Regions from separate parts of the Solibacillus sp. FSL W7-1464 genome, predicted to be linked through region 1. Evidence: predicted binding sites of a transcription regulator. Region 1 holds the regulator's gene; the other holds the start of a gene.

Region 1 (4,273 bases):
AATGTCAGGATTACATAGTTGTTCTTCAAAGATGGCGATTTTTTCATCTAAAGCGGCCATCTGCTTTTCAATATCTTCAATTGCACGACGAATTTGACGTTCCCTCTTTTTCGCATCCTTATCAATCATGGAAGTAGACTTTGTTTGAACAGTCGATTCAGTCGCATTTTTTTCAATTGCTGCGGCTTTCATTGCAGCTAGTTCTTCAAGCTCTTCTTTCTTTTCCACATAATAATCATAGTCACCTAAATACTCGAACGAACCTGTGCCTGACAGTTCAACGACTTTCGTGGCAATACGATTGATGAAATAACGGTCATGCGAAACAAATAGCAATGTTCCGGGATAATCGATTAAAGCATTTTCCAATATTTCTTTACTATCCAAGTCTAAATGGTTTGTAGGCTCATCAAGTACTAGGAAATTTGATTTTTGCATCATTAACTTTGCAAGTGCAAGGCGTGCCTTTTCCCCACCGGATAACGAGTTCACTGTTTTTGAAACATCATCACCGCTAAAAAGGAAGCGACCTAAAATGTTGCGGATATCCTTTTCGTTCAGTAATGGCCATTCATCCCAAAGTTCATTGAGAACAGGTTTATTCGAATGAAGCTTCGCCTGCTCCTGGTCATAATAGCCAATCTGAACATTCGTACCGTACCGGATGTCACCGGCAAGTGCCTCGATATCTTGAACGATTGTTTTCAGTAAGGTAGATTTCCCGACACCGTTTGGACCGACAAGTGCAATACGGTCTTCTCTAAAAATTCGCATCCCAATATTTTTGGAAACGGCCTTGTCCGTAAAACCGACTGTTAAATTATCCACCGACAAAACGTCATTTCCGCTTTGACGATCGATTGTAAAGCCGAAATTGGCACTTTTTTCGTCGCCATCAGGAGAGTCCATCCAATTCGTCTTCTCCAGTACTTTGCGTCGTGATTGTGCCATCTTTGTAGTTGAAGCCCGGGCCAGGTTTTTTTGGATAAATGTTTCGAGCTTGGCCTTTTCATCCATTTGGCGCTCATACATTTTTAAATCACGTTCGTAGTTTTTCGCCTTTTCATCTAAATAGGCGCTGTAGTTCCCTACATATTTCGACACTTTTGTACGGGACACTTCATAAACAATCGACACGACCTGATCCAGGAAATAGCGGTCATGGGAAACAATTAAAATCGCTCCTTCATAACCTTTTAGATAGCCTTCCAGCCAAGACAGTGTTTCAATATCAAGATGGTTTGTCGGCTCATCTAAAATAAGGAGATCGGGCTTGGACAAAAGAAGCTTGGCGAGTGCTAAGCGTGTCCGTTGTCCGCCGGATAGAGAGCGAATCGGCTTTTGATAATCTTCAGGGAAAAATTGCATCCCATGCAGAACAGAGCGGGTATCGGCTTCATACTGGTATCCGCCTGCATCTTTGAAATCATGCTGCAACTGGTCATATTCTGCCATGATGCGTGTATATTGTTCGCTGTCTTCATAAATTGCAGGATCGGCCATTTGCTGTTCAAGTTGACGCAGCGTTTGCTCCTGATTTTGCAGGTTTGCGAAAATTGTCATCATTTCGTCCCAAATTGAAAGTTCGGAATCGATGCCTGCATGTTGCTCTAAATAGCCGACCTGAACGTCTTTTGGAATAATGATTTCACCAGAGTCATAGCTCATTTGTCCGGCGATTATTTTTAATAACGTGGACTTGCCGGCACCGTTTCGTCCTACTAATGCTACGCGATCACGGTGCTGTACTTCTAGTTTTACACCGCTTAATATTTCATCTGTAATAAAGGATTTATATAATTGATTTACTTGTAAGACAATCATGTTTACACCTCAGTTTCTCCTATTTAGTTTAATGGATGGGAACATTGTTCGCAACGATGGATACTTTACTTGTCGCTTCTTGTTTAGTAAGATTAACTTGCTTCTGCACAAAGAGCGGAGTTCATGTTATACATGTCTTATTGCTTGGCGACAACTATATCATGTTGGGTATCCTCGACAGGTTATACGGAGGCATTATTTGAAAAAGATTTCCAAATGTACATAGGAGGAGAATGTGTGAAACAAGAAGTAAAAATTCCACAAGCAACAACAAAAAGACTTCCTCTTTATTATCGATTTTTAAAAAACTTCGCAACAGAAGGTAAAAAACGTATTTCTTCACAGGAATTAAGTGATGCGATGAAAATAGATTCTGCGACGATTCGACGTGACTTTTCTTATTTTGGAGCACTCGGTAAAAAGGGATATGGATATGATGTCCAGTATTTACTGGAATTTTTCCGCCAGACTTTAGATCAGGATGAGGCAATGAATGTTGCATTAATAGGAGTCGGGAATCTGGGAAATGGCTTACTAAAATATAACTTCCAAAAAAATCATAACACACGTATCGTTGTTGCATTTGATACGAAGGCACCGATGGAAGGAACAACGATTAGTGATATTCCAGTATTCCATCCAGATCGTTTGGAAGAAATGTATGAAGAATTTGGCGCAGAATTAGCAATATTGACGGTATCATCTCGTTCAGCACAAATGATGACAGACCGACTTGTTAAAATAAATGCAAAAGGTATATTAAATTTTACACCCGTACGTTTATCTGTTCCCGATACGATTAAAGTGATGAACATTGATCTTTCGGTAGAATTACAGGCACTTACGTATTTAGTACGAAACTCAGGATAGTAACAAATTATTATTACTATAAATAGCAAATTCTAGTTAATTAATGTAAAATATACATAATAATAGAGGAGGTGGCTATAGTGATTATACATCTAAATGCGATTACACCTGTGAGCCTGATTATCATTGGACTGATTGCTTTGTTAATATTCGGACCCAAAAAATTGCCATCATTAGGTCGTGCGATGGGGACAACTTTACGTGAATTCCGTAGCGCTACGAAAGGCTTGACGGATGACGACGACGATTTCGATACGAAGAAAAAAGTGATTGAACATAAAGAGAACGAAAAAAACGAAGTTAAGTAAAATAAGGATGTCTTGCTATGAATTCAAGGGAATTAACCGTAGTTGAACATATGGAAGAGCTTAGAAAACGCCTATTTTTCGTAGCGGTTTACTTCGTGATGGCTCTTTTCGTCGGATTCTATTCGGCGAAACCACTTATTCGATACATTCAACGCAGCGATTTAGCTGCCAGTTTTTCGATGAACGCATTTAGTCCGGCAGATCCTTTAACCGTTTATTTACAAGTAACATTTATAGTAGCTGCCGTTATTGTTTCGCCAATACTGCTATACCAGCTTTGGGCATTTATAACACCTGGTTTGCATGAGGCTGAACGGAAGGCAACACTGAAATATATTCCGTATGCTTTTGTACTGTGTATAGGGGGAATAGCCTTTGCCTATTTTGTGTTGTTCCCATTTATAATGCGGTTTATGACGGATTTATCCAATGATTTGAATATTACGCAAACAATTGGTATTAATGAATTCTTCTCATTTTTAATTAAGTTAATTGTGCCTTTTGCGGTACTGTTTCAATTGCCGGTTGTCACACTGTTTCTTTCACGTCTCGGGATTATTAACCCGAAGCTCATGGTAAAGTTCCGGAAGTATGCCTATTTTGTATTAATTGTGATTTCGGTACTTCTGGCGCCGCCTGATCTAGTATCGAATATCATTATTGCGATTCCGCTTTTTGTATTATATGAATTGAGTATTATCATTGCACGTCTAGGTTATCGAAAATATGAAGTGGCTGAAAAAGAACGTATATTAGCAGAAGAGGAACGTGAGCGTGAACTGCAAGTAGAGGAGCTCCTTGAAATGCAGCGTCGTCAAATGGAACAGATGAATAATAGTTAATGGTAACGCTATCGAACTTGATAGCGTTTTTTATTTCGTTTAAACAGATAATATAAAAAACCCGCTATTGCACATAGCGGGAAAAAATTAAACTTGAAACTTATCGGCATTCATTTGGATGAACGTGACAAAACCATTCAATAGGATATGCGCGATAATCGGTGTGAGAAGGCGCTTTGTTTTATGATATAAAAATGCGAAGATCATCCCGCAGATCGTATACAGTAAAATATGCGTAAAATCCATATGAATCGCAGCGAATACAATTGCACTAATTATGCTTGCAATCCAGAAATTATAATTTTGAATAATCGATCCGAAAATGACACGGCGGAATACAAGCTCTTCCAAGATCGGCCCTAAAAAGACAGTAGCAATAATCATAATCGGAGCTATTTTTGTGACATTCATTATTGCTTCGGTATTTTC
Region 2 (4,273 bases), 1.0 Mb from region 1:
CGGCTATTCATTATTAGGTGTTCCACTAGAATACTTACTGGCGGCGAGTTTCATGGCTGCTCCAGCTGGACTGGTAATGGCGAAATTAATGATTCCTGAAACAGAAGAAGTGAATGAAGATGACTTTAAATTAGAGCGTAACTCTGAAGCGACGAATGTTATTGATGCAGCTGCATCAGGTGCATCTGACGGGTTGAAATTAGCTGTAAACGTTGGGGCAATGCTATTAAGTTTCATCGCATTAATTGCCTTACTGAACGGTCTTTTAGGCGGCGTTGCAGGATGGATTGGTGATTTAACGGGTTGGTCAGCACTTGATAATATTACGCTTGAAGGTATTTTAGGTTATGTATTTGCGCCGCTGGCATTTTTAATCGGTGTTCCTTGGGATGAAGCAGTACGTGCAGGTTCATTCATCGGTCAAAAATTAATTTTAAATGAATTTGTTGCCTACTCTAACTTCGGTCCAGTTATCGGCGAGCTTTCTGATAAAACAGCCATTATTATTTCGTTTGCACTGTGTGGTTTTGCAAACTTAAGCTCAATGGGTATTTTAATCGGTGGTTTAGGTGGTATGGCACCGGATAAACGTCCAATGATTGCACAGCTTGCTATTAGAGCGGTTGCTGCAGGAACATTGGCATCATTATTATCAGCTGCAATTGCCGGTATGTTTATTTAATATATTTCAGAGACTGTGCTAAAAATATTTTAGCGCAGTCTTTTTTTAATACGTAATTTCTGATGCAAGTTTTTCCAGTTCGGACCGGTTTGTCAAAATATATCCGCGATTTTGTTTCGTTATATAGCCGGCTTCGCTGAATTGTGCAAGGACAAATAGCAGGTGGCGATAGGATACGCCTAAGTAATCACATACTTCAGTATGTTTTTCTTTATAGAATTGTTGATCTGATGATAGTAGAATGAATGAGGCTAATCGGTTTTCCAACGGATAGGCCTGGTTTTGTGTATATTTTGCTGTTGCTGTCGTTGCTTTGTGACTTAAAAAAATACAGAGCATTTTCAGAAACACAGGATCTGCCAATAATTTTTCCTTCACTTCCTGAATCGAAATCGCAAAACAAACTGACTTTGATAAAGTTTGAATACCTTTTGAATAGCGTTCAGCATTTAACAGTTCCATTTCCCCCATAAATGTCGGAGCTGTAATAAAATCGATGAGCGAAATTTTCCCGTTTTTATGGGTAATATATAATTTAGCTTTTCCTTCAACCATGTAATACAAATAGTCGGGGAAGGAATGCTCATGGAAAATAAATTCGCCTTTATCGAATTCATACACATGGATAAATGGAACGATATCAAATGAAAAGTATTGGGAAATCGGGTATTTTTCGATATATGAGAGACTTTCATCTATTGGTAACTTTCTCAAATTATAGAGCAACTCCTTCCAATTAAATATGAGATTTCTCACATTATTGTAGTATTTCTCATGTTAATATTCAACTTAATAAAAATGAAAAAGGATGAAGACTATGAATAATCAGCGTTGGCTCGCGAAAAACTTCTTTATGTTCTTTATTACATGGGGTATTTTCCTGCCATATTGGACAGGTTGGCTTATTAACGATAAAGGGCTTACGGTTTCAGAAGCGAGTATCATAATGGGATTTGGACTTGTTGCACGGGCGGTCTCAACGATGTTTATTTTCCCGTTTGTTTCTAAAGTGATGAGCAATAAAAATGTACTGATCTTTTTTACAGCAAGTTCACTAATTGTGACGCTGCTATACATACCGATTAATTCATTCGGCGGCTTATTTTTAATGACGTTGCTGTTCAGTGCTTTTTACCCGGCATTATTACCGGCTGTTGAGAGCAGTGCCTCCACATTAATGCAACATGGATCCATACATTATGGAAAAGCGCGTTCGTTAGGGTCGTTCGGGTTTGTCGTCGCTGTACTGATCATCAGTATGATCAGCGGGATGTACGGGGAGCATATGATTTTATGGATGATGATTTTAGGTTTAGCAGCATTGCTCATCATTCAGTTCATGCCTGCACCTCAAGTATTAAGTTTAACGCCTGTAAAAGAGGAGCGAAAAACGCTCTCGATGAAAGGCCTATTTGAAGTGAAAAGCTTTATCATCGTATTATTTGTTGTCATTCTGCTTCAGGGGGCACACGCATCATACTATAACTACGGCTATATTTATTTACAGGATCTGAATGTCAATCCGTTTTATATCGGTATGATTTTAAATGTCGCAGTAGTATTCGAAGTTCTTTATTTTTATAAGGCCGATACAATTTTGACAAAATGGAAGCCTTCCTCATTATTGCTTATCGCGGCAATTGGCTCGAGCATTCGTTGGATTCTAGTTTACGCATTTCCGAATATGCCGATGTTTATCATATCTCAGGCACTTCACGCCCTTTCATTTGCAATGGCGCATTATGCCTTTATCCGCTATATTTCCAAAGCTTTACCACAGGAGCAGATCCCAAATGCACAGGGGATTTATTCGGCACTTGCCATGAGTTTAAGTGCAGCGATTCTTACATTATTAGGTGGTAAGCTTTATGAAATCGAACCAGGTTTGGCGTTCTTAGGAATGATCATTTGTACAGTGCCTGCCATCCTTTTAATTTTACTGACGAAAAAACGTTTTAATTATTAAGGAATGCCGATTGACAGCACGATATCTATTTTTTATAATGAAGAGCATAATAAAATGAAAACGATGATGGAACAAGTACGTATGGACTTCGTGAGCAGAAAGAGATTTCCCGGCTGAAAAAATCTCCCCGAACAAATACTGAAAGCTACTCCAGAGTGCAGCTAATCACTGCCGTCTGCTTACGTTACAAGCACTTGAGATATGATGCACAGCGCATTATAAATTAGGGTGGTACCACGAGATAATAGTCTTCGTCCCTTTACCGGGATGAAGGCTTTTTTTGTTTTCTTAAGCGAATCATTTAAATAGTACCAAAATTCATCGACTTCAATAATTAGTAGGAGGAATAAAACATGACAACAAAAACAATGACAGGTTCTGAAATTCGTCGTCTTTATTTGAATTTCTTTAAAGAAAAGGGGCATCATATTGAACCATCGGCACCATTAGTTCCAATTAATGACCCATCACTTTTATGGATCAACTCAGGAGTGGCGACATTAAAACCGTATTTTGACGGACGTATCATTCCGGATAACCCGCGTATTACGAACGCACAGAAATCGATTCGTACAAACGACATCGAAAACGTAGGTAAAACAGCGCGTCACCATACATTCTTTGAAATGTTGGGGAACTTCTCTATCGGAGATTACTTTAAAAAAGAATCGATTCATTACGCTTGGGAGTTTTTGACGGATCCAAAATGGATGGGCTTCGATCCTGAAAAGTTATCAGTGACAATCCACCCTGAAGATCAGGAAGCTTATGATGTATGGCACAATGAAATCGGGATTCCGAAAGAGCGCCTGATCCGACTTGAAGGCAACTTCTGGGATATCGGTGAAGGTCCATCTGGTCCAAACTCAGAAATCTTCTATGATCGCGGTGAAGAGTACGGTGTTGGCGCACCGGCGGAAGAAATGTACACGGGTGGGGAAAACGAGCGCTACCTTGAAATTTGGAACCTTGTATTTTCTCAATTCAACCACAATCCGGATGGCACATATACACCGCTTCCAAAGCAAAACATCGATACAGGGATGGGTCTTGAGCGTATCGTTTCTGTTGTACAAAATGTACCGACAAACTTTGATACAGATCTTTTCATGCCGATCATCGAAAAAACAGAAACGTTTGCAAACCGTACGTACAAACGACCGCATGAAGTGGATCTAAATGAAATTTTCGGATCAACTGAAGATGTGAATACACCATTTAAAGTAATTGCCGACCATATCCGTACAGTAGCATTTGCTATCGGGGATGGCGCATTGCCATCAAATGAAGGCCGCGGCTATGTGTTGCGTCGTCTATTACGTCGTGCTGTTCGATATGCGAAAAAAATCGGCATCGAAAAGCCGTTTATGTTTGAATTAGTGCCGACTGTCGGAGAAATTATGCATGATTTCTATCCGCAAGTAAAAGAAAAGGAAGCATTTATTCAACGTGTTATTAAAAATGAGGAAGTGCGCTTCCACGAAACACTTGATGGCGGATTAGCAATTTTCAATGAAGTTGCCGAAAGCCAAAAGGCAAAAGGCGAAACGGTTATTCCGGGTGCTGACGCATTCCGTCTTTATGATACATTCGGTTTCCCGATTGAGTTAACGGAAGAATATGCC

The links. The regulator Rex, encoded in region 1, represses fermentation and respiration genes when NADH is low (regulators of the CRP and FNR family bind a similar motif). The targets are predictions, from matches to a motif close to TTGTGAAATATTTCACAA.
Region 2: a site for Rex is predicted at 1,423-1,440, ahead of yeiL (transcriptional regulator YeiL). Genes of this name have one in related genera too.

Annotation. Positions count from the first base shown of each region.
Region 1 is NZ_JBBORC010000001.1:3,531,469-3,535,741, reverse strand. Features, by position in the region: gene MKZ25_RS17620 (ABC-F family ATP-binding cassette domain-containing protein) at 1-1,824, opposite strand, end outside; gene MKZ25_RS17615 (redox-sensing transcriptional repressor Rex) at 2,062-2,694, shown strand; gene tatA (twin-arginine translocase TatA/TatE family subunit) at 2,775-3,002, shown strand; gene tatC (twin-arginine translocase subunit TatC) at 3,020-3,844, shown strand; gene MKZ25_RS17600 (CPBP family intramembrane glutamic endopeptidase) at 3,932-4,273, opposite strand, start outside.
Region 2 is NZ_JBBORC010000001.1:2,530,047-2,534,319, reverse strand. Features, by position in the region: gene MKZ25_RS12575 (NupC/NupG family nucleoside CNT transporter) at 1-682, shown strand, start outside; gene yeiL (transcriptional regulator YeiL) at 728-1,396, opposite strand; gene MKZ25_RS12565 (MFS transporter) at 1,500-2,648, shown strand; gene alaS (alanine--tRNA ligase) at 3,002-4,273, shown strand, end outside.